Regions from separate parts of the Paenarthrobacter sp. NPDC090522 genome, predicted to be linked through region 1. Evidence: predicted binding sites of a transcription regulator. Region 1 holds the regulator's gene; each other region holds the start of a gene.

Region 1 (9,388 bases):
GGTCGACGCGGCCCAGGGCATCGAGGCGCAGACCCTGGCCAACCTTTACTTGGCGATGGAAAACAACCTCACCATCATTCCCGTGCTGAACAAGATTGACCTCCCGGCAGCCCAGCCGGAGAAGTATGCGGCTGAACTGGCCAATCTCATTGGTGGCGACCCGGATGACGTCCTCAAGGTGTCCGGCAAGACCGGCGTAGGCGTCGAGGCGCTCCTGGACAAGATTGTCCACGATCTCCCGGCTCCCGTGGGCGATCCCAATGCCCCTGCGCGAGCCATGATCTTTGACTCGGTGTATGACACCTATCGTGGCGTTGTCACCTACGTCCGGGTGGTGGACGGCAAGCTCAACCCACGCGAACGAATCCAGATGATGTCCACCCGCGCTTCGCATGAGCTGCTCGAAATCGGTGTCAGCTCACCGGAACCCACGCCATCCAAGGGCCTCGGTGTGGGTGAGGTGGGATACCTCATCACCGGAGTGAAGGATGTCCGCCAGTCCAAGGTTGGTGATACGGTCACCAACCTGGCCAAGCCGGCATCCGAGTCGCTCAGCGGCTACGCCGACGCCAAGCCCATGGTCTTCTCCGGTCTCTATCCGCTGGATGGTACGGATTACCCGGTCCTCCGCGACGCCCTGGAAAAGCTGATGCTTAATGACGCCGCGCTCGTGTACGAGCCGGAGACTTCGGCAGCGCTGGGCTTTGGATTCCGGGTCGGTTTCCTCGGCCTGCTGCACCTTGAAATCACGCGTGAGCGCCTGGAGCGGGAGTACAACCTCGACCTCATCTCAACTGCGCCCAACGTGGAGTACGAGGTAACGCTCGAGGACAAGAAGGTGGTCCACGTCACGAACCCGAGCGAGTACCCTGTGGGTAAGATCGCCGAGGTCCGTGAGCCGATGGTGTCAGCTACTGTCCTCGCCCCCAATGAGTTCGTCGGTGCCATCATGGAACTCTGCCAAAGCCGCCGAGGCCAGATGAAGGGCATGGACTACCTCTCCGAGGATCGTGTTGAGCTCAGGTACTGGATTCCGCTTGCTGAAATCGTGTTCGACTTCTTCGACCTCCTCAAGTCCAAGACCCGTGGCTATGCGTCGCTGGACTGGAAGGCGGACGGCGAACAGGTGGCCGATCTCGTCAAGGTGGACATCCTCCTCCAAGGCGAACAGGTGGATGCCTTCAGTGCCATCACCCACCGCGACAAGGCCTACTCGTACGGGGTCATGATGACCTCGAAGCTTCGCGAGCTCATTCCGAGGCAACAATTCGAGGTGCCCATCCAGGCCGCCATCGGCTCGCGGATCATCGCCCGTGAAAGCATCAGGGCCATCCGCAAGGACGTCCTTGCCAAGTGCTATGGCGGTGACATCACCCGTAAGCGCAAGCTGCTTGAGAAGCAAAAAGAGGGCAAGAAGCGCATGAAGATGGTGGGTCGTGTGGAGGTTCCCCAAGAGGCCTTCATCGCAGCCCTCACCACGGACGAGTCCAAGGACAAGGCCAAGAAGTAAATGCCCAGCGTCCTTCCTTTGGGCGATCCGGCACCTGCGGACGGGCTCCTGCCCCCGCAGGTGCTCAGTGGCGTCCAAGACCGTAAATTCGGCCTGTATGTCCACATCCCGTTTTGCGCGGTCCGCTGCGGTTACTGCGATTTCAACACCTACACCGCCACTGAACTGGGCGGCGGCGCGTCGCAGGACGCCTATGCCGGCACGGCCGTGGCCGAAGTGGATTTCGCCGTTCGCGCGCTGGAGGCTTCCGGCGTTCCATCCCGCCCGCTGAGCACCGTGTTCTTCGGCGGTGGCACCCCTACGCTGCTCCCGGCGGAAGACCTGGCACGGATCCTGCGTGCCGCCGTCGGACACTGGGGACTTGGGCCGGACGCAGAGGTGACCACCGAGGCGAACCCTGATTCCGTCACGCCCGAGTCCCTCCAAGTGCTCGCGGATGCCGGGTTTACCCGGGTGTCGTTCGGCATGCAGTCCGCTGTGCCGCATGTCCTCAAGGTCCTTGACCGCACCCACACCCCCAGCAGGGTCCCGCTGGTTGTTCAATGGGCACGCGACGCGGGCCTGGCGGTAAGCCTCGACCTGATCTACGGCACCCCGGGTGAGTCCATGGACGACTGGCGGCTGTCCTTGGAAACCGCCCTGTCCTACGATCCTGACCACATCAGTGCGTACGCGCTGATCGTCGAGGATGGCACCAAACTGGCTGCCCAGATCCGGCGTGGGGAAGTGCCGGGAATCGACGACGACGACCACGCAGCAAAGTACGAGCTCGCCGACCAGCTGATTTCAGCGGCAGGCCTCACCTGGTACGAGGTCAGCAACTGGGCCAGGACTCCCGAGCAGGCGTGCCGCCACAACCTCGCCTATTGGCGGGGCGACGACTGGTGGGGGATCGGCCCGGGAGCCCATTCCCATGTTGGCGGTGTCCGGTGGTGGAACGTCAAGCACCCCACTGCCTACGCTTCACGGCTGGCGGCGGCAACGTCGCCTGCTGCGGGCAGGGAAACCCTCGACGCCGGTACGCGGGAAGTGGAGCGCATCATGCTTGAGGCGCGCCTTGGCTCGGGATTGGACGTGGATGCCTTGGACAAAGTGGGCAGGCATGCCATGGCCGGGCTGATTGCCGATGGCCTGGTGGATCCCGCTGCCGCCTTCAAAGGCCGCTTGGTGCTGACCCTCAAGGGCCGTTTGTTGGCGGACGCAGTGGTGCGCAGGATCCTGCCGGACTGACCGCCCGCGGCGCTATTTGATCCAGCGCAGGTTGAAGCGGTAGCGGTGGGGTTGGCCGTGGTTGACGCGGATGCCCGCGGAAACGGAGAAGCACGTCAGGGCCACCCAGATGGCTGTCGCGATGACCGCGAAGATGTTGCCCACAACCGGCAGCAGGACCAGGATGTTCGCCAACACGGCCGCGATGGTGGGCGGAAGCGTGAAGTTCAGGGCTTCCTTGGACTCCTGCGCCGTGAACGGTCCACGCTCGCGGAAGATCAAGTAGATGAGCAAGGACGGAAGGCAGCCGAGGATTCCACCGAAGTGCGCCAACGTGGCCCACTGCCGGTCTTCGCTTGCCGTAAGGGGCAGTGCATTCGCAGGTGCGCCATGGTACTGGGGCTGGCCTGCGGCCCTGCCCTGTTCTTCTGGAGCGTTCTCTGCCACGGTGTCTTCCCTTTGCTGTAAAAATGCGGTGTTGCTGTCCCAGAATACTGGGTCCGGACTCCCTGCAGGGACCATCCGCCCCTGAAACGGGCAGGTGTCCCTGCTCAGGGGGCGGTCAGGAAGTCGATGACTTCCTCCACGCGCCCCAGAAGGGACGCTTCCAGGTCCGCATACGTCCGCACGGCACCGAGCAAGCGCTGCCAGCCGAGCCCGATGTCCTCCGCCGTTTCGTGCGGCCAGCCGAAAGCCCTCAGGATTCCCGTCTTCCAATCCGTGCCGCGAGGCACGTCAGGCCACTGTTCGATGCCCAGTACCTTGGGGCGGATCGCCTGCCATACATCGACGTAGGGGTGTCCCACGATCAACACGTTTCCCTTGGCTCCCGGTACCTGCATGGCCTCGGCCGCAATGCGTGACTCCTTCGAACCGGCCACCAAGTGGTCCACCAGGATTCCGAGCTTGCGTTGCGGACCGGGTCCGAAGGCGGCGATGGCGGACCGGAGGTCGTCCACGCCATGGAGCGGCTCCACGACGATGCCTTCCACCCGGAGGTCGTCACCCCAGACCTTTTCCACGAGTTCGGCGTCGTGCTTGCCTTCCACCCAGATCCGGCTGGCTTTTGCCACTTGTGCGCGTTGGCCCTGGACTTTGACAGAGCCCGACGCCGTCCGGCCGGGCTGGACAGCGCCGGCCGGTTGCCTGGCGGCCGGGGGGAGCAGACGAATGGCCTGGCCCTCCAGGAGGAAGCCGAACCCCAGTTGGAAGGACCGCGTCTTGCCCCGGCGGTCCTCAAGCGACACGATGTGCATTCCGCCGGACTTCTCTACCCGGACGACCTCGCCCACCCACCCGGATTGGACGTCTTCCAGGACCATCCCGCGCTGGACAGGCACGTCCGGAAGCTGCTGTTTGACGGGTGCGGAAAGGTCCTGCGGACCCCATGTGTCGAAAGCCAAGGACTTCATACCTCTTCGCGCTGGGTTTGATGGGCCGGTACCGGGTGGAGCCGGCTCCCCGGACGTCATCCGCGGGCGTTTTCAATGCTAGCAACGGGGTGGCCCATACTAGACTTGTTAGCACTTAGGCATGTTGAGTGCTAAAAGCAAGGGTCAGCCCGGGTCCATCCCATGCCGGGCAGCCCGCATTCGGAGCGTCGACAGGAGGTGTTGCACATGAGTGAGCCGCGCAAGCTGGAAGTGTTGCGTGCCATCGTCGAGGATTACGTGCACTCACGGGAACCTGTCGGCTCCAAGGCACTGGTGGAGAGGCACCATCTGGGCGTTTCCAGTGCCACCATCAGGAATGACATGGCCGTCCTGGAAGAGGAAGGCCTCATTGCCGCTCCGCACACCAGCGCGGGCCGCATTCCCACGGACAAGGGCTACAGGTTGTTCGTGGACCGGATTTCCCAAGTGAAGCCGCTCTCGGCCGCCGAGCGCCGGGCCATCCATTCCTTGCTTGAAGGCCCCGACGATCTTGACGACATCCTGGAGCGGACAGTCAGGCTCCTGTCGCAGTTGACCAACCAGGTAGCGGTGGTGCAATACCCGCACTCCAAGCGGGCCTTGGTCCGGCATGTGGAGTTCGTGCTGCTGGCACCCAAGCAGGTGCTGGTGGTCCTGATCGCGGACACCGGCAGCGTGGGACAAAAAGTCATCGATGCCGGAACCGAGGTCAGCAACGAGTCGTTGCTGGCCCTGCGTGCGAGGTTCCTGGGCAGCATTGCCGGCACTCCTTTGGAGCTGTTGCCGCAGGTGCTGCCCTCCGTCGTGGCCTTGTGCAGGCCGGAAGTCCGTGGGGTGGCGCAGGTCCTGGCCTCCGGACTCCAATCCCTCAGCGATACCAGTCGCGAAGAGCGGATCCTGATGGCGGGAACAGCAAACCTGGCCCGCTCCAACGTGGACTTCCCCCTGAGCATCGGCCCTGTACTTGAGGCCCTCGAGGAACAAGTAGTGATGCTTCGGTTGTTGTCTGACATGGGTGATGATCCGCGCGGGGTCACCGTCAGCATCGGTCGAGAGAACCCCTATGACGGGCTGTCCGAGGCCTCGGTGGTCGCCACGGGTTACGGCTCCGGCGCCAAGGTAGGCATCCTGGGGCCCACCCGGATGGACTATCCCACCACCATGGCCGCCGTGCGGGCCGTGGCCCGCTACCTTTCCCGTATTCTCGGCGGCTGACGCCGGCCACCAACGTAAGAACCGCAGGACAACAAGGAAGAGATACTGACTTTGAGCAGCCACTATGACGTTTTGGGAGTCTCCCCGGAAGCCACCGGAGAAGAGATCAAAAAGGCGTACCGCAAGTTGGCGCGAAAACTGCACCCGGACGTAAACCCGGGCGAGGATGTCGCTGAGCAGTTCAAGGCCGTGACGCACGCTTACGAAGTGCTGTCCGACCCGCAGAAACGCCGCGTGTACGACGCCACCGGCAACGAGAACGGAACCGACAACGGTTTCGGTGGCGGCTACTCCGGGCAGGGCTTTGCCTTCCAGGACATCTTCGATACCTTCTTTGGCGGTGGCGGCGCCGGACACGCAGGTCCTGCCTCACGCGTCCGGCGCGGCCAGGATGCCCTCATCAGCGTCCGCATCGACCTCAAGGACGCGGTCTTCGGCGTCAACAAGAAGCTTGAAGTCGACACCGCGGTTGTCTGCCCCACCTGTGATGGCAGCTGCTGCCGTCCCGGAACGCACCCTGAACGCTGCGACATCTGTGGTGGCAGCGGCCAGGTCCAGCGGGCAGTCCGCTCCATCCTCGGCCAAGTCATGACCACGGCCCCGTGTGGCTCCTGCGAAGGCTTCGGCACCATCATCAAGGACCCCTGCAACGAATGCAGCGGCCAGGGCCGCATCCGCAGCCGCCGCTCGCTGACCATCAAGGTGCCGGCGGGCGTGGCAACGGGAACGCGCATCCAGCTGTCCGGCCAGGGTGAGGCAGGCCCTGCCGGAGGCCCTGCCGGCGACCTCTACGTTGAGATCCGCGTCAACAGCGATTCCACGTACATCCGCGAAGGCGACGACCTCCACGCAACACTGAGCGTGCCGATGACTGCTGCCGCGCTGGGAACGGAACTGACCCTGGAGACCTTCGATGGCGCCCAGGAAATCGACGTCAAGGCGGGCACGCAGTCGGGTGAAATCATTACCCTCCGCGGTTTGGGGGTCACCCATCTTCGTGGCTACGGCCGCGGAGACCTCAAGGTGCACTTGCACGTCGAGACGCCGGTCAAGCTGGATGCCGCGCAGGAAGACCTGCTGAGGCAGCTTGCGAAGTTGCGCGGTGAGCAGTTCACGGAAGGCAAGCTCGTAGCCAGTGGCGGCATGTTCGCCAAGCTCCGGGACAAGCTCGGTAACCTGTAGCGGTGAGCAACCCCGTCTTCTTCACCCCGGCCGGGAGCCTGGACGGACTGGGGCCGGGTTCCGTGTTCATCCTCGAAGGTCCTGAAGCCCGCCACGCCGTGACCGTGAAGCGGTTGGCCGTCGGCGAACCCGTGGATCTCGCGGACGGGTCCGGCGCCCGGCTCACTGGCAAGGTGTCCGACGCCGGCCAAGGCTCGCTTTCGGTGACGGCAACGGACGTGGTCTTCGAGGAACAACCGTCGGTGCGGCTGGTGCTGGTCCAGGCCCTGGCCAAGGGCGACCGGGACGAGCTCGCCATCGAGACCGCCACGGAACTCGGCATCGACGCTGTCATTCCCTGGCAGGCGGAACGTTCCATCGTGCGGTGGAAGGGCGACCGTGCGGCCAAGGCCCATGCAAAGTGGCAGTCGGTGGTCACCGCCGCTGCCAAGCAGGCACGTCGCGCCTGGATCCCCGAGGTCAGGTCCATCGTGGACTCCGCATCGCTGGCCAAGGCAGTCGCTGAGGCAGACGTGGCCGTCATCCTCCATGAGGATGCAAAGAATGGACTGCGGTCCGTCCTGGAAGGCGCGGCCCAACTGGCCGGTGCCGGCCCCGACGCACCCCGGGAAGTCCTGTTGATCGTTGGACCGGAGGGTGGCATCTCGCCGCGCGAAGTAACCCGCCTTAGCGATGCTGGTGCCGTGACGGCCCTGTTGGGCCACCATGTCCTGAGGTCATCGACGGCCGGGCCTGCCGCCGTCGTACTGGCGAGCGATGTCCTGGGGCGCTGGCAGGAGGCTTGACCCAGGGCGTCAGTTGACGTTGAAGAGCCTGGTATCCAGTGTCGATTCGTCGGCTTGCCCGGAACTGTCCACCTGGGTCACGCGAAGCTCGTAGCGCCCGGGCTTCAGCGTGGCGCTGAAGGTGAAGACGCCGAATTGTCCCGGTTCACCGGTGGATTTTACTTGGCCGGTGAGCAGGCTGGTCCTGGCGCCGCCGTTATCCTGCAGGATTTGCCAGTTCACCGGCTTGGAGCTGTCCGTGCTGCGGCCGTTGAACTTGACGGCACCGGCCGGCAAAGTCGTGTCCTCCTGGGGGTCGATGATCCACAGGGGAGCCACCATCGAGGCGTCCCTCGCCATGGGTTGGCCGAGTTTCACTTGGCCGAAGGCCATGAAGTCGGTGTGTCCATCCACCAGGATGACCACCTGGATCTGTTGCCCGGAGTTGATCAGCCCGGAGGACGAGGCTGCGGCAGTGGCTGTGTACACCAACTGCTGGACCGCCCGTTGGGCCATGCCGGCGTCGAGGTTCGAGTTGAAGGCGTCCCGCGAAATGTCCACGGTGATGACGTTCTTGCCTGAGATCGATGTGGCCAGGCTGCCGGGTTCCTGCCATGGGGTGAAGAAATCGTGGTCCAGCGGCTTCTCGGCCATCATGATGCGCAGGGCGGTGGTGACGGGGTTCCCGTCGCCGGAGATGTCCCGGAACTCGCGGTAGAGGTAGACGTTGTCCTTGCTCCGCCCGATCCAATAGACGGGGATCTTGGTGGAGGCCTGGGTGGTTTCCAACGGCGCGTTGCTCGCGGGGGCGTCCTGGACATTGATGGCCGGGCTTGAGGTGGGCGCGGTGGTGCCGCCGTTGGCGATGCAACCGGTCAGGAACAGGACGGCAGCCATAGCGGGCGCGGCAACGGCGGACTTCGTCCGCTTGCGGGCGCCTTGCTGTGGGGTGGCTGACTGCGTGATGTGGGGTTTCCTTGCCTTGCTTCCGCCGGAGTGGGCGTCCGGTCCTGCGCGGGCGGACTTTTCACCCTGCCTTGCCAGCTTGGCACACGTCCGACGGCGGCTGGCCGGGTTTTGCCGGACCAGCACCAACTGAAACAGGATTGATACCGGCTTGATGCCGAGTTGAGACAAACAGCCAACGTTGCGGTGGTGGCATCCGGCTCTTCGTGCGATGGTGCCGTGCCAGTTCGGACGGCCGCTTGCTGGCGTAGGATTGAAGGCATTCCGGCATATGGCCGGACCACGGTGGGCGCGGCGCCTGACCGGGGAAAAGACGATAACCAACCGGAGGAGAACAGGCCGTACGGCCAGCACTATGAGTGAATCCCTGAATGGGCGGCTGCGGACCGGCAACGGGAACCCGGCGGCCACAGAGTTCCCGCACACCTTGCCGGGCACGCGCACGGAAATCGTCACGTTCGACAATTCAGACCAGATGGTTCACTCGCTGGGCAGCCACGACGAAGCCCTGCGTTACATCGAGGACCAGTTCCCGGACGTCAACTTCCATGTGCGGGGCAACGAGTTGTCCATGTCCGGTCCGTCGGCGGTCATCCCGCGGATCATGCGGCTTCTGGAAGAAGTGCGCGGGCTCGTCGCCAAGGGCACTACCGTCACGCCGGACATCCTGCAGCAGCTCGTTTCCCTGCTGGGGGCGCAGTCCGTCCAGAACCCTGTTGACGTCCTGACACACAACATCCTGTCCAGCCGGGGCAAGACCATCCGCCCCAAGACGCTGAACCAGAAGAACTACGTCGACGCCATCGACGACAACACCGTGATCTTCGGCATCGGCCCGGCCGGTACGGGCAAGACGTACCTGGCCATGGCAAAGGCCGTCCAGGCCTTGCAAAACAAGGAAGTCAGCCGGATTATCCTGACGCGTCCGGCAGTGGAAGCAGGGGAGCGGCTGGGCTTCCTTCCCGGTACCCTCAGCGACAAGATCGACCCCTACCTCCGTCCGCTGTACGACGCCTTGCACGACATGATGGACCCCGAGTCGATTCCCCGTCTCATGGCCGCCGGCACCATCGAAGTTGCCCCGCTGGCCTACATGCGTGGTCGGACGCTCAACGATGCCTTCATCATCC
Region 2 (10,285 bases), on a different contig from region 1:
GATGGAGAGCCAGGTGTACAACGTATTTGAAGGGCACCTGCGCTCGATCATTGGCAGCATGACCGTGGAGGAGATTATCCGGGAACGCGACAAGCTCGCCTCTCAGGTCCGCAGTGCCAGCGGCGTGGAGATGGAGAAGCTCGGCCTTGTGGTTGATTCGTTGCAGATCAAGGACCTTCAGGACCCCACCGGCTACATTCAGAACCTGGCCAAGCCGCACATTGCGCAGGTGAAGATGGAAGCCCGGATCGCCGAAGCCACAAGGAACCGGGAGGCCGCGGAAAAGGAAGCGGAAGCAGCCGCACTCATCGCCGATGCGCAGAGCCGCTCCTCCATCCAGCAGTCTGCGGCCCAGGCCAACGCCGAGCAGGCCCGTGCAAATGCAGCGCAGGCAGGGCCGCTGGCTGACGCGACAGCCCGCCAGGAGGTGGTGGTGCAGGAAACCCAGGTTGCCAAGCTTGAGGCCGACCGTGAGGAACAGAAACTCCAAACCACCGTCCGAAAGCCCGCCGATGCCAAGGCCTACGCCCAGCGGACGGAGGCCGAAGCCAAGAAAGCCGCGGACATCAGCGCCGCAGAAGCCTTGGCCAAGCGAACCGAACTGGAAGCACAGGCCAACGCCCGACGCGTGGAACTCGAAGCCCAAGCCAACGCCGGTGCCGCCGCCGCCATGGCCGGTGCCACACGCGTGACCGGTGAAGCTGAAGCCGCCGCGACGACGGCACGCGGCAACGCTGCGGCCTCGGCTGTGAAAGCCAAGGCTTTGGCGGAAGCCGAGGGTATCAAGGCCCGCGGCGAGGCCTTGGAATCGAACCAGGATGCGGTCATTTCGCAGCAGATCGCCGAGAACATGCCAGCCATTGTGTCCGCGGCGGCCGAGCCCTTCTCACGCATTGGGCAGCTCACGGTGCTCAACGGCGGCGACGGCCTGAACAGCATGGTGGGCGGGATCTTGTCCCAGGTGGGCAGCTTCCTGCCGTCGTTGGCTGCGGCGTTGCGCGGCAAGGAAGCACCCTCGCGGCCAGCGCCTGGGAAGTCCCCTGCCCGCCCGGCTGCGGCACCGGCCGCGGCTCCCGCCAACGAGCCCGGTGCATAAAGAGGTGAACCGCAGCCTCACAGGCAAGATCGGCCGGGTCACGGGAGCCATCGGGCCGGACACCTTGGGCGAGGTCATGCTTCCCTACTTGGGAGGTACCTCCGCCTTCTTTGCCCGCCCCTTCGACAAGACCAGCGTGTACCCAGTGGGTGAGAAGGTGCTGGTGATCTACTTCGAGCCACCGCAGACGGTGTATGTGGAGGAACTGCCGGAGGAGTTGAGGGATGCCTGGCCGGGCGCAGACTGATGCCCCGTCCGAAACGTTCGCTACGCACCCAATGCGCTTAGCCGGCATCCGGCAGCAGCGACGGATTAGCTCCGACTTAGTTCCGACGTCACGATATTGCTGTTTGACCACTTGTGCGGAGGTGGGCGCAGGCGTTCGCCATCCGCAGGCGAACCGAAAGCTCCCCACATGCTCGACTCGAACCACTCCTTCAACACCCGTGTGGTGGAAGCAGCCAACACCATCCAGCGTGCCGATTTCACGGACTTTCCATGGGACGAAGGCTGTTGACTACGGCAAGCGGCCGGCACGCCTTGCCGCGGACACGCAGGCTGCCGCTGGGGTTGATCTGCTTTGCAGCGTGGTCGGCTTCGGTACCAGACCTTGGCAGTCCGGCGACGTGCGTCAAACTTGTGAGCGTTCTGGTGCTCATGCTGAACGGCCTGGGCGTCAGTCCGGCCATGCAAAGGTTGTTGTCCCTTCCTGCCCAGACACGATTTGGAGGACTGGGCCGGCGGCTGCGGGTCCGGATCATGATAGCTGCAGCTGTGTCCCAGAGCTGCTGGTGGACTGCCGTCCTGGTTGGCCTCGGCAATAGCACGGTGCGTCGTTGGGCAGGACAGTAAGCAATGGTCTGCGCCTCTTGAGGCATCTCCGGAAAAACCAAAGCTTCGCCCCTAGACGATCCGTCTACCGTCAGGGGCGAGCCTCTTGCCCACATGCTTGGGAGTGCGAAGAACAATGGATCGGTCGACAATCTCGACGTCGGGAAACCGTTGACCCAGCTGCTTTTCCAACCGTGTCATGTCTTCCACCCGCCTCAACCACACCGACATCACCAACGAGTAGAGGCCACCGGTCGTAACAACCAAGCGGACTTCGTCCAGGCCAGCAAGGCTGACCGCGACAGACTCAACCTTGGTGGTTGGGACGCGCATGAAATACCAAACGCTAATGGGCCAAGGTGTGAAGGTCCTTGCAACCTCCAACCGTACAACAACCCTCTGGTGGCCCAACACGTTCGACAAGGCATTCTTCGCCCGGGCAGGTGAAATGTTCAACCACTGAGCGATGTCTGCAACCGAAGCCCGGCCATCGACCAAGAGCATGCGGATCAGCTTCTCTTCCACATCTGTGGGTAAGGCAGACGGCGCAGGACTCACCAGTGGAGCGGCCCGTTCCAAGGTTTTCACCTCCTCCTCGCCCAACGCACGCAGTCGCCAGCGTTGTGCGTCTGTAACCAACGTGATGACTCGATGCGTGCGCGTGCCCCGGATGCCTGGCACCGCAGGGATCCGGTCAACAAGGAACGCTGAAAGTTCAGGATCACTGCGGCAGAGCACGGTGATAACAAGGTCGCGGCCACCGGCTGTCTGGTCGATGCTGATCACTTCATGGACCCTGGCAAGGTCCTCGACGATGGCCGGGAGAGCAGCTGGTTTGCAGTCCACTTCCACGATGGCGCCAACGAACCTCGTACCGGCCCCAATATAGGAAGTCATCCACGCCAGGCCGTCCTCCTGCAAAGCGGTCCACCGCCGGGCCAGGGTCACTGCGTCCGCGCCCACGATAGGCGCCAGCGACGTCCACGAAGCCCTTGGTCTCACTTGGAGGGCATGCAACAAGCGCAAATCGCGCTCGTCCAGATCGAAATCCTGCATCGATGGAGCACTTTCCGGTTTTTCCTGCGTTTGCCGTGCATTCAATCACGCCAGCCCTAGTTTTGGGGCCACTGCCTTCCCCATCCTGAAAGAAATGCCATGCTCGCACAGGTCCCGCCTGCACTCTCCCGCTACGCGGCGCTCGATGACAAGGAACTCATGGAGCTTGTTCGTAACGGAGACCCAGCGGCTTTCGATGGACTGTACGGTCGACATCGAAAAGCGGTCGCATTCGTGGCCCTCAAGGAAACCGACAATAGAAGTGATGCCGAAGACGTCGTCGCCGAGGCCTTCCTGGAGATCTTCCGGGCCCTCGCGGCCGGGACGGGACCACGGGAGCATTTCAAGTCCTACGTCCTGACCGTTACCCGCCGCATGGCCCATCGCCGAAACCAACTGGCCCGTCGCGCCAAGGCTCTGGAGCACGACCGGGCGCTGGAACCCATTCATCCGCATGCGGAACAATCCACGGTGAAAGAAGACTCCATCATGCTGATGCAAGCGCTGCGGTCTCTTCCGGCGCGTTGGCAAACAGTCCTGAAATGCATCGATCTGCAGGACATGCGTCACGCTGAGGTTGCTGTAAGGCTAGGAGTGAGTCCAAACGCGGTTGCCTCGTTGCTCATCCGGGCACGGGAGGGACTACGGGTCGCCTATCTGCAGCAGCATGTGCGGGCTGCCGAATCAGACAAATGTGCCAAGGCCCGTCGGCTACTCGCAAGGCTCGCCAGGGAGACCATCGGGTCCTCCGAACGGAACCGCGCTGAGAGCCATCTGGCTGTGTGTCCGAGTTGCAGGACAGTGCTCTCCGACCTGCGGGACATTCACAGCTTGATGAAAGCCCGAAATCGTTGTCGGAGCGCGTCACGAATCCCGTCCCCACCGGACTTATCTGCTGGGGCAACTCCGCCCCTTTACGAGCAATGGCAGAGAAAAGAGACACCCCATGGGACTTTTTGAAGATTTGCAGGGCAAGGCCCAGGACCTTATCGCGGGCAACGAAGAAGCCATCCAGGACGGCATCGAAAAAGTCGGCGATTTCGTGGACGAAAAGACAGACGGCAAGTTCGCCAGCCAGGTTGACCTGGTTCAGGGTGCGGCCTCGGACTTCGTGTCACGTATCGACGACGAAGAGGAAGAAGCCGGTCCTGCGGAAGACACCCCCCAGCAGTAGCGCAGCCACTACCTCCGGCAACTCCGCCACCACCTTCGTGGTTGCTCTCGAAGCGATACATAGCCCTTCAGTTTGAAAGGACCAATATGGTCAGCCAAAAAACCACAACACTTCCACATCGGCACGACCTGGAACCCGCGCCAACCTTGGCTGCCAAACTGGGCGCCGAGGCCATCGGAACATTCATCCTGGTGTTTGGTGGCGTGGGCACGGCTTTGTTCGCGGCGAATTTCCCGGACAAGTCAAACACCCTGGGCGTCGGATTCCTCGGAGTATCGCTGGCCTTCGGACTTACCGTCGTGGCGGGGGCGTACGCCTTCGGACATATTTCAGGTGGGCACTTCAATCCGGCAGTTACCATCGGCATGGCTGTTGCAGGGCGTTTCCCCGCAAAGAACATCCCGGCCTACGTGGTTGCCCAGATAGCCGGCGCCGCTGCGGCATCAAGCGTGCTGGCCGCGATTGCAACCGGTGGCCCCGAGGGCTTCTTTGCGGCCGCACGTGCCAGCGGATTCGCATCGAACGGTTTCGGTGATCACTCCCCTGCTGGATTCGGGGTTGGTTCGGCACTGGTCATCGAATTCGTTTTGACCGCGGTTTTCGTTCTGATCATTCTTGGTGTCACGGAGAAGCGGGCAACGCCAGGATTCGCGGCCTTGGCCATCGGCTTAACCCTGACTCTTATTCACCTCATCAGCATCCCTGTAACGAATACGTCGGTAAACCCGGCACGTTCCATTGCAACGGCCCTCTGGGCGGACGGCTGGGCAGTCGGTCAGCTTTGGGTTTTCGTCGTTGCCCCCATTGCCGGCGGCGTCGCCGCAGCAGCCCTCTATCGCCTGGTACGCCGGCCGTAGCCCACTGCGCCTTGACTGCCTTTCGATCCGCCCGGATTCGCCGTCCATCGGCCCAGAGGCGGTCGCTCGGCGGCGGCGCCCCTCACGGCTGCGGCCCGTAGATGAACTCCTTGGCATGGTTAACGGCCTTCTTGAACGCATCGTTGCGCAGGGAGACCTGGTCGCGCGATGAACCGCTGCCGGGCTCCATGAACGTGGTTGGCCCCGGCCGGAGGATCCAGATGTCCCCCGCTGGCGGGAGGTAGAAGACCCCGAAGGAACGATGCTCCGGATCGTCCGTCCAGATGGGAACAACGGCCACCGCGGCACCCGTGTCCACGTTGATCCACTGGGCGCGGGGCATGGGTTGTTCGTGCACTTCGGGGTCCAGGAACGGCGCGGTCCCTTTGCCCCAGCGTTCCTCAAACCGCTCGTAGAACGCGGGCATCAAGTGGCTGTCGTAGGAACGCCAGGCGCTCATGTGGGTCTCCTTGGATGTGTACGGCGGAGTGGTGTCCAGCGGGTAGGACCGAAGCTGAGGGGTTGCTGCTGCCGCCCAGGTGCGGGCACCGCCGTCGTTCGATGGACCCGAACGCTGACGGGCGTGCCGGCCGCGCGCGTGCGACCCCGGTCGTAAGCCGCCCGCTTTACTGGGTCCGACAAAACGACGTACGCCTGCATGACGGCGTGCAACTGCTGGAGGTCGAGTGCCTCGGAGGCACCGCCGTCGTGCGTCTTTTGGCGTGTGTCCGGGTGGTGTTGCCGCAGCAAGGCGCGGTAGGCGCGGGCGATTTCGCGTGCCGACGCGGTTGGCGCAACACCGAGGATCGCGTAGTAATCAGGTTCATTTCCCAAGGCCGGTTCCCGGGGGACGTGCGGTTGGCTGGGAGATGGTCCCCGGCGGACTGAACGTGTCAGGGCCGGGGGCCATCCTTTCGGGAGGCAACGTCGGTGGCCGTGCTTCCTCTGCGCAACAAGCGCTATGGCGTGGCGCGAAGCCTGCGCCCTTTTCTCCGATGCGGCCGGTCGGATGCGCTCCCGCTTGCACGCTCGCGTTGGCTGCATGGCCTTCGCGAAGCGAACTATCAGGCGTTGATCTCCCGGCGTTGTCCGGTGGAGCTGATCTCGATGCGTCGCGGCTTGGCCTTTTCGGCGACGGGGATGCGGAGGGTCAGGACGCCTGCGTCGTAGCTGGCGTTGACGCCGTCCGTGTCCAGGGTGTCGCCGAGGATTAGCTGCCTGCTGAAGACACCTTGGGGCCGTTCTGCGGCGATCATTTCCGTGTTTTCTCCGGCGGGCGACTTCCGCTCCGCCTTGACCGTGAGGACGTTGCGTTCCACGTCCAGCTCAATCGACTCGGGGCTTACTCCGGGCAGGTCGAGAGCAACAATGAATTCCTCGCCGTCCTGCCAGGCATCCATCGGCATGCCAGCAGGCCGTGCTGTTGTGCCAAAAACCTGTTGGGCGAGCCGGTCGAATTCGCGGAACGGGTCAGTGCGCATCAGCATGTGGTTCTCACTCCTTTGGATCTTGATGCTGATTTTGTTGTGGTGCCAGCCTTCCTGATCTGTAGTGGCTGGTATAGATTTTTTATAGCACTCAGCTACGAGGGCTGCAAGTGGGTTTTTGGAAGATTTCTGGGAGTGGTTTCGTGGCAGGTTTCTCGGCAGAAGCGCACGACGGCGGCTTGGCTGGTTCGGCGCCGGGCGGCGGCTCCGGCGCGGCTGCTTCGAGGGACGACCTGGGGGTCTACGCCATCTCCGTTGCGGCCGAACTAGTGGGCATGGGTCAGCAGAACATCCGCCTCTATGAGCGCAAAGGGCTGCTCACTCCCGAAAGGACCGACGGCGGCACGCGGCGCTACAGCGAACGGAACCTGGTGACCTTGCGACGGATCGGAGTACTCCTGGACGAGGGACTCAACCTGGCCGGAGTGAAGCTGGTGCTGGAGTTGGAAGCTACGAATCGCGGGCTCGTGGAGGACAACCGTGGACTCACCGAGGACAACCTGGAGTTGCGGGCGGATAACCGCGGGCTGAGGAAGGATTTGAAGCGGGCGCGGGGTGGCTACCACACTGTTTGACTCCGAGTCGCTCACATGTCGGGAAGTCCCGAATACTTTCATGCACACCTCATCTCGTCAGGTGCAGAGCGTGTTCGGTGCCGCTGGTTTACCGGCGATAATGTTTCTACCGCACTACGTCGTCCCGACCGCGCGGTACTTGACGAGGGAGCGTTTGTTGCAGGTATTCATTAGTTGGTCCGGTAAGCAGTCCCATACAGTGGCTCTGGCCCTCCGAAACTGGCTTCCCTTAGTCCTTGACAACAAAATCGAACCATTCGTGTCTTCCGAAGACATAGGCAAAGGCGACCGCGGCCTAAACAAGATCGCGAAGCAGCTCGAAGACTCGAGCTACGGCATCGTCGTCGTCACACCGACAAATCAAAATTCACCTTGGATCAACTTCGAGGCGGGAGCTCTGGGCAAGGTGGTGAGCGACTCGAAGGTCGCCCCCCTGTTGGTGGGGCTCACCGACAGTGATGTCAGCGGCCCTATCAAGCAGTTTCAGAATACAGAGGCGACCGACAGCAAAGCCGTGCTGAGCCTAGTACGGACGTTGAATGGCGCTTTGGACGATTCCCTGAGCGACGGGACCGTCGAAGTACTCTTCGAGAAGCACTGGCCGCAATTTGAGCAAGCGGTCACCCTGCTGAAGCCGGAAGCAGCACCCCAACCACCGCGCAAAGAAGCTGACCTGCTTGACGAAGTCCTAACGACCGTTCGGTCCCTCCAGCGAGACGTAGTCCGGATGCAGAAGCTTATTGAAACTTCAGGACGTAGGCGACCTGAAGCCGCTGTCATTGCCAGCGACAATCTCGAAAACGACCTCTTGGAGAGGTTGACGCCGGAGTTGAAAATCGTTGGCGCTGACATCTCTTCCACTGTCGACGGCGTAAAGATCGTATTCCAGCCAAATGCCGGCACAGTAAGCGGCTCCACACTCAGGGCTTTGGAGAAACTCGCAAAGGCGCATCAGCGGTCAGTACGGCTGGAGGCATCGGACGGTTCTTATGTGTCGTTTAGCGCCGACGGCATTCAGTCCCGCAGTCCCGAAGATGCCACCACATAAACGGAGGACCAGCGTCCTCCGCGCGGTTGCGACATCAACTCTGTGAACTTCATCGTTCACGCTCTTTCCAGCACTCCCACACGCTGACGCGACTTCAGCGTCGCGGCTTGTTAGGAGTCAAGATGGAGCAGTAGGGTTTGTCGACACCGTCGCCCTCGACCCAAACCGTGTTGCCTTGGTCGCACTGGTACTCCGGGCTTGCTGCCCGGATTGCCTGGCATGCCACAGCACCCCCGATTACGAGAGCCGTGGCCACCAATATGCCAATTAGCCTTCCCTTCGCTGGCGGCTGAACCGCGTTCCCCAGATTTCAGCGTCTGGGCCTTGGCCGATTACGGTTTGGCTTGTGGAACTGGACATGCCCAACATCGGCCAAACTATTTTGTACATCGCAAGCGGGGTTTTCCCCATGATCGGACTCAACCGCTTTTTCAAGCAGTATAAGGATGCGCGACTTCCAGCAATTAAGCATGAGCATCGCACCAAGCATCAAGCGGGACTTCGAGCCACCCGCGATCGGCGGTTGGCGGGAACTGACGACGACTGCCGGGTGTGGGAGCTTCATGAAGTGGACGAGTGGCAATTGGCAGAGTTGGCCAAGAATGACCCATGGGGGAAGCCCTACAGTGAAAGCGACCAAAAAATGGGTTACGTCAGCCCCGGTGCTGTCAGCCTCTCCAGGTACAAACAGTGGAAAAATGATCTCCGCTTCGTGTTCCTTGGCATCATCTCTGCCACATTGGCCAGCATCTGGGCCGTCTGGTTCTGATGCTGGTACCGCGCGCCCATGACTATCGCGAACAACTAGGCTGTGGTCGTGGAAGTCAACAACAGGGAATGGGCGCTCGCCATCTGGCTCGGCCTCTTCATACTTGCAGTCTTACTGGTCCCGGCCTCCAGACGGTCGGTTCCCGACATTTTCCGAGCTTTCTTCAATCACCGCATCCTTGTGCCCTTCATGCTTCTGGTTCTTTACACCGGGGGTGTAATAACCGCAATTATCGGTGTTGGGGTATGGGACCCAAAGCTCATCACCCCAACCATCGTTTGGTTCTTGACCACTGCCGTCGTCAACTTCTTCCGCCTGCCACAGGCCATGAAGGAAGCCGGTTACTTCCGCAAGCTCGCGCTCGGTGCCTTGGCAGCACCAGTCGTAGTCCAATCTGTGGTCGACCTTTACCCCTTCCCGCTTCTAGGGGAAGTATTCCTTCAGGGAGGATTCATTCTCCTCGGGATTCTCTTGGCCGTCGCGAGGACCAAACCCGAATACGGTCCAGTCGGTAAGCTACTAGACGTTCTCATCGGCCTACTCGTCTTGCTGGTGGTTGTTCGCAGCGCCGTGGAGATCACTGCTCAATGGTCAAAGATCGATTTCTTGGGCGAGCTGAGAAAGTTCCTACTACCTATTGGAATGACGGCAGTGTTTCTGCCGTTTATGTATAGCCTCACTCTGTACGCCGCATATGAGTCAGCGGTGACACATATGCGAGTCACCGTTCCCCCTGGAACGAAGCTGCGTAAACCTATCATCGGGCTAGCCGTTAGAGCTGGCCTGAGCGTCCGGAGACTGTCAGAGGTAAGACCATCAACACGGTTCAATATGGCGCGGGCTTCCTCTGTAAGGGAAGCCATAGCCAGCTTCGATGAAGGCCGATTCACCGAAGCTGCTCGCCAGCAGCGGCTCGCTGACGAGAAACAGAAACTCATCGATAACGCCGGTCTCGACGGCGTTGACGAAGCCGGGAAGAGGCTTGATCAACGGGAGTTCAAGGAGACCAAAGCCGCACTCGACTACCTGCATATGTGCCATGCCGGGCACTACCGCAACTCCGGCAGGTATCGAGCCGACATGCTTGACGTCCTCGGTGAGGACTCGTTCACCCAGAAGGGACTCCCGCAAGGGGCAGTGATTACCATGCACACGTCCGCAGATGGACAGCAGTGGTGGGCATGGCGGCGAACAGCATCGGGATGGGTGTTTGCCGTCGGTGCCAAGGAGCCACCAAACGACCGCTGGGAGTATGACGGTCAAGTGGTCCCTACGGGGGGACCAGGAGTTGATCCCGCATGGCGGCACTTCATGGTCCCAGCCGCTACACACGAACACTGGTAGAAGGGCCTCGCCGCTGGGGCTACGAGGCCCACGCCAGCAACAACCCAA
Region 3 (10,285 bases), on a different contig from region 1:
GTCTTGCTGGCGCTGGCGTGTCTTAGTTCTGCGACCTCCATGTACCTGACGGTCCAGACGCGAAGGTCGGAGATCGCGCTTCGCCGGGCGATCGGAACCAGCCGCGCGAGCATCCGCCGGATGTTTGTCTTTGAGGGCCTGCTGGTCGGAACCGGCGGTGGGCTGGCCGGAGGGGCAGCCGGCATGGCCGCACTCCTGGTGTTTTGCCTCCAGCAAGGGTGGACGCCGGTATTGGGTTTGGAAGCTGTTGCGATGGGAGTCTTGGCGGGGGCGGTAACTGGAGTCCTGGCCGCAATGTATCCTGCAATATCGGCTTCGCGAGCTGACCCAGCACAGGCCATACGGGGCTGATCGCAGACCGCTCCGTCGTTGTCTGAGAGCCAGGCTGCTGCGCTCGCCCTCGCCGGGTCTGGGATTTAAGTGGTCACTGATGAGTTCCGGAGCGCCGCTTCGGGCCGGTCCTGGAATCGCCAATCATGCTCTCACCGATAGACTGGAGCCTGCATGTCCGCATGCGCCCCGCATTTTGAACACCGCTTTGAACACTGCACTGAACCCTGAGATTGGACACGGCCACCTTGCGAGAATTTACCGCCCGCTTTGCCACCGCCGAGGAAATCGATAACTGGGACAAGCACGTCACGGCCAACCCGAACGGCGGCAACATGCTGCAGTCGGAAGCCTACGCCGCGGTCAAGGACGGCAACGGTTGGCTGGTCCGGAGGCTCGTCATCGAGACTGCCGAGTACTCCAGCTACAACCTGCTGCTGGAGAAGAGATTCCCGGTGCTGGGCCGGCTTTGGTACCTCATCAAGGGACCGGACGCTGCCGCCGTCGAAGACATCAAGCCAATGCTCACCGCCGTCGCCAGGCTGGCCCGCGAACAGAAGATGAACGTCTTCACCATCAAGATCGAACCGGACATTATCGAGTCCGAGGAAACCAAGCGGCAACTCAAAGCAGCAGGCCTCGTCAAGGCCCCCAACATCCAGTCGAACGACTCCACAGCGATCCTGGACACCAGCAAGCCCAGCAACGAGGTCCTCCGCAGCATCTCCTCCCGGGCTCGAAATGCGGTACGGCGGGCTGAGCGCGAAGGCTGTGAAGTCCGCCAGGAGGAAGCCGGCGAACAAAACTACAGGAAGCTCTACGCCCTCATGCAGAACACGGTGAACGCCAAGGGCGCGATGCCGTTGCGGAGCTACGACTACTACGCAAAGTTCTGGAACGAATTCAGCAGCCGGGGCCAAGGCCACTTCTTCTTCGTCTACGAGGACGGCCAGCCCAGCGTGGGCGCGTTCGTGATCAACTACGGAGCCAAGGCGACGTACAAGGACGGCGGCTCCACTCAGAACCGGAAACAATACGGCGATTCGCACTTGACCCAGTGGGCTGCCATTCAGCGCATGCAGGAACTTGGCTGCGTTGAGTACGATTTCTGCGGCACTCCAAGTGCGGCAAGAATCAAGGACAAGACCCACCCCTTGTACGGCATGGGTCTGTTCAAAACGAGCTTCACCAAGACAGTTACGGATTTCGTCGGCTGCTACGACCTCGTCCTCAGCCCGCTACGGTACAAGCTCTGGCTCAAGGGTGGAGAGAAGGTCTTCCGTCGGCTGGAAACCATGCGTACCGGCGGCCAGTTCTACTAAGAACACGCCAGACAAAAAGGCCCGCCCCGGCCACCAACGGGTGCACATCCAACAAGATGAGGTAATTTTCTTTGACTCCGATCGAGGCTGGAACAGACATGGAATTTGTGATTCTCAGTGACGCTGACTTCGAGACCTTCGCCAAGGGACACCCGCAGGGGAGTTTCATCCAGTCCATGGAACTTACCCGTTTCCAGCGGGCCCGCGGGCAGGAAGTGGAACTTTTCGGCATCAACCGCGGTGGCAGCCTGATCGCCGCCGGTAAGATCGTCTACACCTCCAACCGCGTTGGCTACAAGGTGGCGGACTGCGCCAAGGGGCCACTGATGGACTACAGCGACGCCGCAGCGGTGAGGCCCGTCGTCGAGCTCTTGAAGAAGCACGCCGCTTCGAAGAAGGCAGCGGAGCTGCGCATTTCCCCGAACGTGAAGTACATCGCCCGCGACGAAGACGGCGCCGAGCACCCGGAGATCGAAGACAACCGGCCGCTTCTCAAGGAACTGGAGGGCCTCGGATTCAAGCACCAGGGCTTCGACATGAACTTCGCCAACATCAACTGGATGTTCATCAAGACCCTTGACGGAGTCGCCGACTCCGAAGAGCTCATCATGGGCATGAACTACCGCACTCGTAAGGCCATCCGGAAGGCCGAGAAGAACGGCGTGTACCTGGAACAGGCCACGTTGGAGACGCTGGACGATTTCTACGACGCCCTCAAGACCGCGGGCGACGAGAAGGGCTTCACATACCGGGAACGCGAGTACTACGAGCAATTGCTCCGCAACACCTCGGATGAGTTCACCAAGCTCATGATGGCCAAGATCAACATCCCCGAGTACCGTGCTTCCATCACGGAGCGACTCGAAGCCGAATCCAGGACGCTGGCGGACCTGAAGCGCGAAGTCGAGGAGACCGGCAGCAAGAAGAAAGCCAACCGGGTCAAGGTTGTCCAGGATTTGGTGGACAGCTACGAACGAAGCCTCAAGGACATCGAACGCTTCCCGGACTCCGTGGGTGTGGCCACGGTGGCCGCGATCCACTTCGCCTGCTCGGGTGACGAACTGACCTGCGTCATCGGCGGAACCGTCCAGGATTACATCTACTTCAACGGCGCAACGTCCCTCTACTGGGGCATGATGCTGCACGCCCTTAACAACGGCTACTCCAAGTACAACTTCTACGGCACGTTCGGCATCCAGGGCCAGGATGAGACCGGCCACGGCGGGTACGAGTTCAAGAAGGGATTCGGCGGCGAGGTAGTCCAGTTGTTGGGAGACTTCGTGGCACCTGTCAGCCCCGTCAAGTACGCCGCCTACCGCGCGGTCAGGAAGCTCGCAGGAGCCGCCCAGACGGTTTTGGGAAACTTGCGAAACCCCGGACAATTGCCGGTCATAGGAAAACTCCTCAAGAGAAACTAAGCCAAAGGAGGATTGCTGCATGACTGAACGCCCGGAGGGCACCGGCGGCAGGCCTCACACGGACGGCTTGCCGAAGACCCAGCCGCTGCGGCCGTCGCAGGTGCGACAGAACGCCAACGCCAAACGCATGCTGATGCGGTTGGTCCAAGGCGACAGTCCACCTACGGCGCCCATGAGCATCGTGGACCGCCTGGCTGGTAGCCCCTACGCCAACCCCACCATCCAGGTGGCCGGTGTAGACGCTTCAGCCCGCAAAACCATCGACTTCGCCCTGCACCTTGCCGAGGCCATGTTCCGTTACGGCGCAGGCGCGTTGGAGGTGGAGACCAGCATGATTGCGGTCACCGCTGCGCTTGGGTTGAAGAACGTCGAGGTTGATATCACCAACCAGTCGGTGGCCATCAACTATGCGCCGAAGGACCAAACGCCCATCACGCTCCTCCGCGTGGTGCGATCGTGGACCAATAACTACGCCGGGCTCGCGCAGGTGCACCAGCTGGTTTCGGACATCGTGGCCGGGGGAGTGGGACGCGACGAGGCCGTTCGGCGGTTGACTGAGATTACCCGGAGCGCCAAGCCCTTCCCACGCTGGATGGTCACTGTTGCTTTCGGCGTGTTCGCCGCGGTCTTCGTGGGGGTACTCGGCGGGGGTCCTGGGGCTTCCGCCCTCGCCTTCGCGTCCAACATGCTGATCAGCTTGCTGGCGCGCCAGTTGATCCGTTGGCGGACTCCGGACTTCTTTGTCACCATGGCGAGTTCCTTCGTGGTCACCTTCGTTGCCCTGATGCTGCGCTGGGCAGGCGCGGACATCGCTCCGTCCATTGTGGTGGCCGGCGGTATCCTGCTGCTCCTGCCCACGGGTCGGCTGGTTTCTTCCGTGCAGGATGCGATCAACGGCTTCCCGGTCACTGCGGCCGGCCGGTTCCTCTCCACCTTGCTCACTTTCGGGGCCATCGTGGCAGGTATAGGCGTCGCCGTGGTGGTGGGCACCCTCATGGGCAGCCAGGTCCTCGACGTCACCAATACGTTCCCGCCCGCCTACCCCTTGTGGGGGCAAGCAATCCTGATCGCGATCGCCGTGGTGGCCATCGGCGTCACCGAACAGACAAGAATGCGTCTGTTACTCCCGACGGCGGCGGTCGGCTTGGTGGGCTTCTTCGTTTTGTGGGGGGTTGGCGAACTCGGTCTTGGCGACCGCTTGTCGCCCGCCATTTCGGCAGTGGTCATCGGTCTGTTGGGTCGTGTGGTTGCCCTGAAGCTTGGCGCTCCGCAGTTGGTGGTCGCTGTTCCTGCAGCCTTGATCCTGCTGCCCGGCCTGACGATCTTCCGGTCGATGTATGCACTGACTGTGGAAGGGGGCGACATCCTGGCGGGTGCGGGCGGGATGCTCAACGCCGGAGCGATCGTCCTCGGTGTGGCCGCAGGAGTCGTGCTCGGCGACAACCTTGCCAGGCCGCTGACGAAGGGCCTGTCCAGCAACGAGCGGCGGAGGGTTCGGCGCCGCTAGATCTTCCTGGATCTTGCTAGATCTTCCCGACGGGGAGCTTTTTCTCGGCCTGGAACACTTCCTCCACTCGGCCCTGTGCCCAGTATCCGGACAGGGACACCTGGGAGCGTTCCAGGCCGTGCTGCACGAAGAAGATCTCACGGAGGCCCTTCATATAGCCGCGCTCTCCGTGTGCGAAGACATCCACTCGTCCGGGCAGCCATTCGAGGTTGCGGAGGGCGTCGAGAAGGATCTCGCTGGATCCCGCCGGCACTCCGTTGCGCTGCAGCCAGTGCACTTCCACCCCGGAAGGAGCAGCGATGGGCAGGATGTCCTCGGCGCTGTCCACTTCCAGGAACGCGAAGCCGCGGGCGTCCGGCCCCAGGGCCTCGATGCTTGCCGCAATTGCCGGGATAGCGGCGTCGTCACCGGCGAAGAGGTACCAGTCGGCGTCGGGCGACGGGTTATAGGCGCCACCGGGGCCGGTGAAGACCAGGCTGTCGCCGGGTTCCGCTGCGGCTGCCCACGGACCCGCGAGCCCTTCGTCGCCGTGGACCACAAAGTCAATGGCCAGTTCTCTGGCTTCCAGGTCCACCCAGCGGATGGTGTAGGTCCGGGTGTGCGGCCACTGCTCCCGGGGCATGGTCTCCCGGATGGCCCAGAGATCCAGTGGAAGCTCGTAGTGCACGCCAGGCTGTGGGAAGACGATCTTCACGTAGCGGTCCACGAATTCGTTGTTCGCATAGTCGCTGAAGCCGGGGCCGCCCGCCACGATCCGCACCATGTGCGGCGACAGGCGTTCCTTGCGCAGCACCACCAGGTTGATCTGGGGGCGTGTTTGGCGGGTTGCGGACGACGTCACAGGAAGAGCAGCAGGCATGAAGGTAAGCCTAAGCTAATTGGCTGCGCGTGGCCTGTGTATGAGTCGAACGTTACACCCCAACCCTCTCTCACCTAATGCCCGTTTCTGGCGGACCCTCTCTCACGTAATGCCCGTTTCTGGCGGACCCTCTCTCACCGAACGCCCGTTTCTGACGGACCCTCTCTCACCGACTCCCGCCGGGCACTAGCCGGTGAGAGAGGGACGGTGTTTGGGGGGTGGTTTGGTGAGAGAGGGGCGGTGTTTGGGGGGGGGTGGTTTGGTGAGAGAGGGGCGGTGTTTGGGGGGGTGGTTTGGTGAGAGAGGGGCGGTGTTTGGGGGGGTGGTTTGGTGAGTGAGGGCTCGTGGAAAGGGGTGGTTTGGTGAGAGAGGGTCCGGGGTGGGTGGGGGCTAGAGAACGGGGAGTTCCCAATCGACCGGCCCGGCACCCTGCCCCGCGAGCAGCTCGTTGGTTCGGCTGAATGGCTTGGAACCGAAGAACCCCCGGGACGCGGACAGTGGACTCGGATGGACAGACACGATCGACGGCGCGCCGTTCAACAGCGGCCCCACGGATTCCGCGTCCTTCCCCCACAGGATCGCGACGAGTGGCTTCTACTTTCCATCGGCGTCGGTGCGGTTCGCGACGGCGGTGACAGCCGCCGTCGTGATGGCCTCCCACCCCTTGCCGCGGTGTGAGCCGGCATTCCCTGCCGCGACGCTCAGCACGCGGTTGAGCAGCAGGACACCCTGGTCCGACCACGCCGTGAGGTCGCCGTGTATGCGCGGCGGCAGCCCCAGATCATCGTGGAGTTCGCGGTAGATGTTGGCCAGGCTTCGGGGGATGGGCCGGGTTTCGCGGGACACCGAGAAGGAAAGCCCGACGGCGTGTCCCGGCGTTGGGTACGGGTCCTGGCCGAGCAAGAGCACCTTGACGTCGGCAAGTGGCCGTTGGAAGGCCCGCAGGAGGTTGGAGGCAGCCGGAAGGACCTGTGTCCCCTGCCCGGCCTGCTTGGCCACGAAGGCCAACGCCTCGTGGAGTTCCCTTTCAACAGGCCGAAGGGCGCTTGCCCAGTCGGGAGCCATGAGTTCCTCGAGGGGTCTGTCGAGCAGCGCGCCGAAGTCCTGGTCGGTGGTGTTGTTGGGTTCAAGGTCAAAGAGTGCATCCTCGCCAGTCACCCGGCCATTGTCCCTTGCCGGGGCTGCGCGTGCGAATGACAGGCTTGTTATTCGCCCGTAACATAGGGGTAGGACATTTTCCCCAACAAGCGTCGAAGGAGTGTGCCGTGGCCGAACCAGCACCGGAACCGATGGCGCCGCAGGCAACGGGTTTTGCCCTTGAAGACCTTGCGGCCGGCGTCCGCAGCGACTCGCCGTTGAGCGAGCGGGACCAACAGATGCTGGCCTTGGAACGGCAGTGGTGGAAGTACGCGGGGGCCAAAGAACAGGCTATCCGGGAACTCTTCGATCTCTCAGCCACCCACTACTACCAGATCCTCAACGCCCTCATCGACACCGAGGACGCAATGGCCCACGATCCCATGCTGGTCAAGAGACTGCGTAGACTACGTACGTCCCGCCAACGCGCGCGGACAGCGCGGCGCTTGGGGTCGGACGCGTAAATCGGCAGGCTGATCTGTCAGCAGCAACCAGCAAGGAAAACGCTTCACCATGACCAAATTTGCCAAGGATGAATTCGACCGGGTCCCGCAGAACGCGTCCCGGCAGGGCGTGCACCGCGACGCCACGGAGACAGCCCGCCCCACCTTGTGGCCTGTCCTGACCGTTGGAGTCGTCGCCTTGGTGCTCGGCCTGATTGCTTTCCTGATCCTGCCGCGTCTTGGATTCGTGGCTCCTGTTGCCTCGTCCAGCACTTCCGCGCCGGCCTCGCAGCACAGCGAGGCGGCGCCGTCCGCAACCCCGTCCGAGACGGGCAGCGCCCCCATCGCCTCGGGTGAACCCACGCCTTCCGAGTCAGCGTCGGCTACCCCGTCCGCGGCCCCGGTGGACAAGACCACTGCGGTGGCCGTCTACAACGGCACCGCGACGGCGGGCCTCGCCAGCCGCGTGGCCGGACTCGTTCAGGGCGATGGCTGGGCACTCGGCACGGTGGGGAACTGGGGCGGGCTGCCGCAGCAGACTTCGGTGGTGTTCTACAACGCCCCGGCCCAAAAGGCGAACGCCGAGGCAGTTGCCGCCCTCTTGCGCATCACCTCGGTAGTGGAGTCACCGGAAGTCCAGCAGCCGCTGGTAGTTGTTGTGGGACCCGGCTACCAGTAAACAGCGCGCTCCAGCCATCCCGGTTAAGCCTCAATAACAAAAACGCTGCCCTGCCTTCGGGCGGCAGCGCGGGCGCCGTGACTGTGGTTACAGTGGATTGATTCCGGTACGGAGATCCCGTCAACCGGTCTTGGCAACTGTGAAAGTGTGGGCATCATGGCTTTGGGAACCGTCAAATGGTTCAACGCCGAAAAAGGGTACGGCTTCATTACTGTGGACGATTCCGGCGATGACGTCTTTGTGCATTGGTCGGCCATCCAGATGGACGGTTTCCGCGCGCTCGAAGAGGGCCAGCGCGTTGAGTTCGAACTCGGCGAAGGCCTGAAGGGCCCTCAGGCCGAGAGTGTCCGCGTCGCCTGACCCGGAGTCCGGTTCTCCGCTGTCGGCTGAAACTGCCCGGATGTATGGCGCAAGGTGGCGCCCCTGCTTGCACTCTCAACGGTCGAGTGCTAATTATTGATTTAGCACTCCCACGCATCGACTGCTAATTCCGGCCCGTTCGCGGCGCCTCGGGGATGGTGATCGGTGCCGGGAGGATCAAGAAACACCCTGGTGGGGTGAGGTCCGGAGCGCGCGGCATACAGAGGTCGCAGGCAAAGGATCGTCCGTCGCGGGCATCCCACCTGACAGGTACCTTCTTAACGACTGTCCCGAAAGGACTACCGCCGTTATGGCCAAGATCATTGCATTTGATGAAGAGGCACGCCGCGGCCTCGAGCGGGGCCTGAACACCCTTGCTGACGCCGTCAAGGTCACCCTCGGCCCGCGTGGACGCAACGTCGTCCTCGAAAAGAAGTGGGGCGCCCCCACGATCACCAACGATGGTGTTTCCATCGCCAAGGAGATCGAGCTGGACGATCCTTACGAGAAGATCGGCGCCGAGCTGGTCAAGGAAGTTGCCAAGAAGACGGACGACGTCGCCGGTGACGGTACCACCACCGCTACGGTCCTCGCCCAGGCACTGGTCAAGGAAGGCCTGCGCAACGTTGCCGCCGGCGCCGACCCGCTGTCCCTCAAGCGCGGCATCGAGAAGGCCGTTGACGCCGTCATCAGCGAACTGCTGGCCTCCGCCAAGGAAATCGAAACCAAGGAAGAGATTGCCGCTACGGCTTCCATCTCCGCCGGCGACCAGGAAATCGGCGCACTGATCGCTGAAGCCCTGGACAAGGTGGGCAAGGAAGGCGTCATCACGGTCGAGGAATCCAACACCTTCGGCCTGGAGCTCGAGCTCACCGAAGGCATGCGCTTCGACAAGGGCTACATCTCCGCTTACTTCGTCACCGACGCTGAGCGCCAGGAAACGGTCCTCGAAGACCCGTACATCCTGATCGTCAACTCCAAGATCTCCAACGTGAAGGAACTCGTTGCGGTCCTGGAGAAGGTCATGCAGTCCAACAAGCCGCTGCTGATCATCGCTGAAGACATCGAGGGTGAAGCCCTTGCCACGCTGATCGTCAACAAGATCCGTGGCACCTTCAAGTCCGTTGCCGTCAAGGCTCCGGGCTTCGGTGACCGTCGCAAGGCACAGCTCGCCGACATCGCCATCCTCACCGGCGGCCAGGTCATCTCGGAAGAGGTTGGCCTCAAGCTGGAGAACGCTGGACTGGAACTCCTCGGCACCGCCCGCAAGGTTGTTGTCACCAAGGACGAGACCACCATCGTCGAAGGTGCAGGCGACGCCGAGCAGATCGCAGGCCGTGTTGCCCAGATCCGTTCCGAGATCGAGAACTCCGACTCCGACTACGACCGCGAGAAGCTGCAGGAGCGCCTGGCCAAGCTGGCCGGCGGTGTTGCAGTCATCAAGGCCGGTGCCGCAACCGAAGTTGAGCTCAAGGAACGCAAGCACCGCATTGAGGACGCTGTCCGCAACGCAAAGGCTGCCGTTGAAGAAGGCATCGTCGCCGGTGGTGGCGTTGCCCTCATCCAGGCCGGTGCCAAGGCCTTCGCCAACTTGAACCTCGAGAACGACGAAGCAACGGGCGCCAACATCGTCAAGGTTGCCATCGACGCTCCGCTGAAGCAGATTGCTTTCAACGCCGGCCTCGAGCCGGGCGTTGTCGCCGACAAGGTCCGCGGCCTGCCTTCCGGCCACGGCCTGAACGCCGCCACGGGTGTTTACGAAGACCTGCTGGCTGCAGGCGTCAACGACCCCGTCAAGGTCACCCGTTCGGCCCTCCAGAACGCTGCTTCCATCGCTGGTCTGTTCCTGACCACCGAGGCTGTAGTAGCCGACAAGCCTGAGAAGAACGCTCCGGCTCCGGGCGGCGACGAGATGGGCGGCATGGGCGGCTTCTAAGCCTCCTGTACTGCAGCGTCACGCTCAGAACGTACGACGGCGGTCCTCACCTTTGGTGGGGGCCGCCGTCGGCGTTTCACCGCTGGGGGATGGGCCGCCGATTGCGTGGGAACCCGGCCACTTCGCAGGGAGAGTTGCGGCGTTATGGCACGCTTCCCGCATCCTCGCGGGTTCCCGGGGGCCGCAAAAAGTGTCGGTGCAGTCTGGCAGGATTAAAGGCATGACGATTATTGCTGCCGCCGATGGCTCTGCCCTCGGCAATCCTGGGCCGGCCGGTTGGGCCTGGTTTGTTGA

The links. Region 1 encodes HrcA, which represses chaperone genes, less so after heat shock. Its sites were predicted from a motif close to TTNGCACTCGNNNNNNNCGAGTGCNAA; they were not measured.
Region 2: the regulator HrcA is predicted to act here: its motif matches at 6,586-6,612, upstream of ACIQT2_RS13580 (Hsp20/alpha crystallin family protein).
Region 3: the regulator HrcA is predicted to act here: its motif matches at 8,157-8,183, upstream of groL (chaperonin GroEL).

What each region holds. Positions count from the first base shown of each region.
Region 1 covers NZ_JBIVXL010000001.1:252,252-261,639, reverse strand. Annotated here, with positions in the region: gene lepA (translation elongation factor 4) at 1-1,510, shown strand, start outside; gene hemW (radical SAM family heme chaperone HemW) at 1,511-2,740, shown strand; gene ACIQT2_RS01180 (DUF4870 domain-containing protein) at 2,753-3,166, opposite strand; gene ACIQT2_RS01175 (DUF3097 domain-containing protein) at 3,271-4,122, opposite strand; gene hrcA (heat-inducible transcriptional repressor HrcA) at 4,339-5,346, shown strand; gene dnaJ (molecular chaperone DnaJ) at 5,398-6,528, shown strand; gene ACIQT2_RS01160 (16S rRNA (uracil(1498)-N(3))-methyltransferase) at 6,531-7,313, shown strand; gene ACIQT2_RS01155 (GerMN domain-containing protein) at 7,323-8,429, opposite strand; gene ACIQT2_RS01150 (PhoH family protein) at 8,614-9,388, shown strand, end outside.
Region 2 covers NZ_JBIVXL010000009.1:125,611-135,895, forward strand. Annotated here, with positions in the region: gene ACIQT2_RS13540 (flotillin family protein) at 1-1,096, shown strand, start outside; gene ACIQT2_RS13545 (hypothetical protein) at 1,089-1,343, shown strand; gene ACIQT2_RS13550 (Lrp/AsnC family transcriptional regulator) at 2,000-2,983, opposite strand; gene ACIQT2_RS13555 (RNA polymerase sigma factor) at 3,143-3,943, shown strand; gene ACIQT2_RS13560 (antitoxin) at 3,930-4,157, shown strand; gene aqpZ (aquaporin Z) at 4,244-5,014, shown strand; gene ACIQT2_RS13570 (hypothetical protein) at 5,097-5,474, opposite strand; gene ACIQT2_RS13575 (J domain-containing protein) at 5,471-5,848, opposite strand; gene ACIQT2_RS13580 (Hsp20/alpha crystallin family protein) at 6,079-6,501, opposite strand; gene ACIQT2_RS13585 (MerR family transcriptional regulator) at 6,645-7,076, shown strand; gene ACIQT2_RS13590 (toll/interleukin-1 receptor domain-containing protein) at 7,177-8,124, shown strand; gene ACIQT2_RS13595 (hypothetical protein) at 8,471-8,893, shown strand; gene ACIQT2_RS13600 (hypothetical protein) at 8,942-10,237, shown strand.
Region 3 covers NZ_JBIVXL010000014.1:6,096-16,380, forward strand. Annotated here, with positions in the region: gene ACIQT2_RS17150 (ATP-binding cassette domain-containing protein) at 1-351, shown strand, start outside; gene ACIQT2_RS17155 (lipid II:glycine glycyltransferase FemX) at 564-1,652, shown strand; gene ACIQT2_RS17160 (peptidoglycan bridge formation glycyltransferase FemA/FemB family protein) at 1,751-3,070, shown strand; gene ACIQT2_RS17165 (threonine/serine exporter ThrE family protein) at 3,090-4,577, shown strand; gene ACIQT2_RS17170 (siderophore-interacting protein) at 4,594-5,436, opposite strand; partial or broken gene ACIQT2_RS17175 (uracil-DNA glycosylase) at 5,827-6,594, opposite strand; gene ACIQT2_RS17180 (DUF3263 domain-containing protein) at 6,702-7,037, shown strand; gene ACIQT2_RS17185 (LytR C-terminal domain-containing protein) at 7,087-7,695, shown strand; gene ACIQT2_RS17190 (cold-shock protein) at 7,852-8,055, shown strand; gene groL (chaperonin GroEL) at 8,366-9,991, shown strand; gene ACIQT2_RS17200 (RNase H family protein) at 10,212-10,285, shown strand, end outside.